2 regions of the Arminella tumorigenes genome follow, and region 2 is predicted to be linked to the other one. Evidence: predicted binding sites of a transcription regulator. Region 2 holds the regulator's gene; the other holds the start of a gene.
The links. The regulator HrcA, encoded in region 2, represses chaperone genes, less so after heat shock. The targets are predictions, from matches to a motif close to GTTAGCACTCNCNNNNNGNGAGTGCTAAC.
Positions count from the first base shown of each region.

Region 1: the regulator HrcA is predicted to act here: its motif matches at 1,403-1,431, upstream of groES (co-chaperone GroES).

Region 1 is NZ_CP117255.1:363,546-365,948, forward strand. Features, by position in the region: gene groL (chaperonin GroEL) at 1-982, opposite strand, end outside; gene groES (co-chaperone GroES) at 1,049-1,345, opposite strand; gene PR017_RS01820 (TIGR01459 family HAD-type hydrolase) at 1,658-2,403, shown strand, end outside.
Region 2 is NZ_CP117255.1:5,047-7,449, forward strand. Features, by position in the region: gene rph (ribonuclease PH) at 1-421, opposite strand, end outside; gene hrcA (heat-inducible transcriptional repressor HrcA) at 586-1,674, shown strand; gene grpE (nucleotide exchange factor GrpE) at 1,800-2,403, shown strand, end outside.

The DNA.
Region 1 (2,403 bases), 360 kb from region 2:
CCTTGGTGATCGAGATCTTCTTGGCGCGGCCGAGCATTTCGAGCGTAACCGACTCGAGCTTGATGCCGATGTCTTCGGAGATCACAGTGCCGCCCGTCAGGATGGCGATGTCTTCGAGCATTGCCTTGCGGCGGTCGCCGAAGCCAGGAGCCTTGACAGCAGCAATCTTCAGGCCGCCGCGCAGCTTGTTGACGACGAGCGTTGCAAGAGCTTCGCCTTCGACGTCTTCGGAGATGATGAGGAGCGGCTTGCCGGTCTGAACGACAGCTTCGAGAACCGGAAGCATTGCCTGCAGGTTGGAGAGCTTCTTCTCGTGAAGGAGAATGTAAGCGTCTTCCAGTTCGGCAACCATCTTTTCAGGATTGGTCACGAAGTAAGGCGAGAGATAGCCGCGGTCGAACTGCATGCCTTCGACGACTTCGAGTTCGGTTTCGGCGGTCTTGGCTTCTTCAACCGTGATGACGCCTTCATTGCCGACCTTCTGCATCGCTTCAGCGATGTACTGGCCGATTTCCTTTTCGCCATTGGCAGAGATCGTGCCGACCTGGGCTACTTCATCCGAAGTGCTGATCTTCTTTGCCTTGGAGACGATGTCCTTGACGACTTCGGCAACAGCAAGATCGATGCCGCGCTTCAGGTCCATCGGGTTCATGCCGGCAGCCACAGCCTTGCCGCCTTCGCGGACGATGGCCTGGGCCAGAACGGTTGCAGTCGTGGTGCCGTCACCGGCGATGTCGTTGGTCTTCGAAGCAACTTCGCGGACCATCTGGGCGCCCATGTTTTCGAACTTGTCTTCGAGTTCGATTTCCTTGGCGACAGAAACGCCGTCCTTGGTGATGCGCGGTGCGCCGAAGGACTTGTCGATGATGACGTTGCGGCCCTTTGGACCGAGCGTGACCTTCACTGCGTCAGCGAGGATGTCGACGCCGCGCAGCATCTTTTCGCGCGCAATGCGGCCGAACTTAATTTCTTTAGCTGCCATGTTAAAAACTCCCGGGCTGATGCCCAATTGGTTTTATGGAATTGTTGATGAAGAAAACCGGCTGGATCAGCCGATGATCCCCATGATGTCGGCTTCCTTCATGATGAGAAGGTCTTCGCCGTCGAGCTTGACTTCAGTGCCCGACCACTTGCCGAACAGGATGCGGTCGCCAGCCTTGACGTCCAAAGGGATAACCTTGCCGGATTCGTCACGAACGCCGGTGCCGACAGCGACGATTTCGCCTTCCTGCGGCTTTTCCTTGGCGGTGTCAGGAATGATGATGCCGCCCTTTGTCTTGGCTTCAGATTCGACGCGGCGAACGACGACGCGGTCGTGCAGCGGACGGAAATTGGTGGTTGCCATTGTCTAATCCCTCGATCGAATGACATTCACGGACCACGGGGGATCCGTATGGGTAGTGTTGGCACTCAGCCTCAGCGAGTGCTAACGACCTGCATTTAGGGACGGCTGTCGCGGGAGTCAAGAACAGCGATAGTGAATTTTTGTACCGGAATTGTGACCCGCGGGAAGAATTCCCCGAACCAGTTGCGGCTGCGCAAGCGCGTCCGGCTGCGGCAATTCGGCGTTCATGACGAGCGGTGCTTTTTCAGACTTGTAATCTTGAAGCTGGTTTGCGATGTCAGCCGCAACGTCTTTTACCGGAAGAACAACGGCATGGCCAAGCGTATCGATAGCCTCCGCGATCTCACCAGCGCCTACGACGTCGTCCTGTGCGACGTCTGGGGCGTACTTCACAACGGCGTCGTGGCCAATGCCGATGCCTCTGCAGCGCTGGAGGCCGCCCGCGGGCGAGGCCAGACCGTGGTGCTGATCACCAATTCGCCGCGCATCTCGCCGCAGGTCGTCGAGCAGTTGCGGACCATCGGCGTTTCGGACGGTGCCTATGACCGTATCGTCACATCGGGCGATGTCACGCGCACGCTGATCGCCGAGGGTCCGAAGTCGGTGTTTCTGCTTGGCCCGGACCGCGATGTCGCCCTGATCGAGGGCCTCGGCGTCGAGCGGGTTTCCGCCGACGAAGCGCAGTCGGTGGTCTGCACCGGCTTCTTCGACGACGAGACCGAGACCCCGGAAGACTATACCGACATGCTGAAGGCCTTTGCGGCACGCAATGTGCCGATGATCTGCGCCAATCCGGATCTGATCGTCGAGCGCGGTCACAGGATGATCCCGTGCGCCGGCGCCATGGCTGCCTATTACAACCAGATGGGCGGCGAGACCCGCGTCGCCGGCAAGCCGCACCGGCCGATCTATGAGGCGAGCCTTGCGGCCGCCCGCGAGGTGCGCGGCGATTTCGATCTGTCGCGTGTCGTGGCCATCGGCGATGGCATGCCGACGGACGTGCGGGGCGCACTCGGCTACGGTCTGGACTTGCTCTATATCAGCCAGGGGATCCACGC
Region 2 (2,403 bases):
GACAGTCGTGCAGCGCGATCCAGGCGCCGGTGATCGACGCGGTGCGGGTCCCGCCATCCGCCTGGATGACATCGCAGTCGAGGCTGATCTGGCGTTCGCCGAGGGCCTGCAGGTCCACCACGGCACGCAGCGAACGGCCGATAAGACGCTGGATTTCCTGCGTGCGACCGCTCTGCTTGCCGCTGGCGGCCTCGCGCTTCATACGTTCGCCGGTGGCGCGGGGCAGCATGCCGTATTCGGCGGTCACCCAGCCCTTACCGCTGTTGCGCAGCCATGGCGGGGTCTTTTCTTCAAGACTTGCCGTCACCAGAACATGGGTATCGCCGAACTTGACCAGGCACGAGCCTTCGGCGTGCTTGGAGAAGTTGCGCTCGAACGAGACCTTGCGCATCTGGTCGGTTTTTCTGCCTGAAGGCCGCATGTCATACTCCTGATGATGTTGCACCGCTTCTACGATTGACGGCCCGCTTTTGCAAAGAAAAAGCGGCCTGTCGCAGGCGGCCGCAGACGATGGCATTTTCCTTTGTCATTGCGGGATGAGCGGCTATACTTGCCAAGGATCAATCGCAGGGGCACCACGGCGAAATGGGATTTTTGACATCGTCGATTTCGGACGCCGTTTCGGCACTCGACGAACGGTCGAAGGAAGTTTTTCGTCGCATCGTCGAAAGCTACCTCGAATATGGCGAACCGCTCGGTTCGCGCAGCCTGTCGAAGCTGCTCCCGATTTCGCTCTCGCCAGCCTCCATCCGCAACGTGATGAGCGATCTCGAAGAGCTCGGCCTTATCTATTCGCCGCATATTAGCGCCGGCAGGCTGCCCACCCAGATCGGCCTGCGCTTCTTCGTCGATGGGTTCATGCAGGTCGGCGATCTCTCGGCCGAAGACCGCGCAACGATCGACCGGCAGATCCGCGGCAGCAACCGCGACCAGCCGATGCAGTCGGTAATGTCGGGAGCCAGCCAAATGCTCTCGGGCATTTCGCGCGGTGCCGGTATCGTCATCACCAACAAGAGCGATCCGGTCCTGAAGCATGTCGAATTCATCCGCCTGGAGCCGACCAAGGCGCTGGCCGTGCTGGTCGGCGACCACGATCAGGTGGAAAACCGGATCATCGAGCTACCCGCCGGCATCACGTCGTCGCAGCTGACTGAGGCGGCCAATTTTCTGAACGCCCATATGACCGGCCAGACGCTGCCGACGTTGCGCAAGCAGCTGCAGACCCTGAAGAACGACGTGCGCCACGAACTCGACGTGCTCTCGCAGGATCTGGTCGAGCGTGGCATTGCTGTCTGGTCCGGCGACGACGACGCCAGCAAGCCTGGACAGCTGATCGTCCGCGGCCGTGCCAATCTGCTGGATGGCCTTGCCGATGCGGCAGATCTCGACCGGCTGCGCATGCTCTTCGATGATCTTGAAAAGAAGGACAGCCTGATCGAACTGCTCGATCTGGCTGAAACCGGCCCCGGCGTGCGCATTTTCATCGGTTCTGAAAACAAGCTGTTTTCCCTGTCAGGCTCGTCGCTGATCGTTGCGCCGTACCGCGACGGCGACGATAAGATCGTTGGTGCCGTCGGCGTCATCGGCCCGACGCGGCTGAACTACGCCAAGATCGTGCCGATGGTCGATTATACCGCCCAGCTGATTTCACGCCTGTCGCGCAACGGATTGTAGCGGCTCCGCATTCAATCGTGGCGATTGCCGGCAAATCGCCGCTTCTTCATCGGCAAGCCTTGATTTTTCGAAGTCAAACCTCGATATCGGGCACATCCTAGAGACCACGTAATTCGGAGACCGTCATGATCGTCGACACGACCAATGATACACACGACGCAACGCCCAACGAGAACCTCGAAGAGTTCGCGCCAGATGTGGACGATGCTGCCGAGGCAGCGCCGTCGGAGCCGGATCCCGTCGAGGTCCTGAAGACCGAAAATGCCGAGCTTCGCGACCGCTATTTGCGGCTTGCTGCGGAGATGGACAACTTGCGTCGTCGCACCGAGCGGGAAGTCAAGGATGCCAAGTCCTATTCCGTCGCCGGCTTTGCGCGCGATATGCTGGCCGTATCGGACAACTTGCGCCGAGCTATCGATGCAATCCCGGCTGACGTCCGCGAAAATGCCGATGCGGGCCTGTCGACGCTGATCGAAGGCGTCGAGATGACCGAACGCTCTATGCTGTCCACCCTGGAGCGCCATGGCGTCCGCAAGCTCGAGCCGGTCGGCCAGAAGTTCGATCCGAATTTCCATCAGGCAATGTTTGAGATCCCCAACACGGAAGTTCCGAACAACACTGTCGTGCAGGTCGTACAGGATGGCTACAGCATCGGCGAACGCATCTTGCGTCCGGCAATGGTAGGCGTCGCCAAGGGCGGCCCTAAGGCCGTAGATGTGGAAGTCGGCG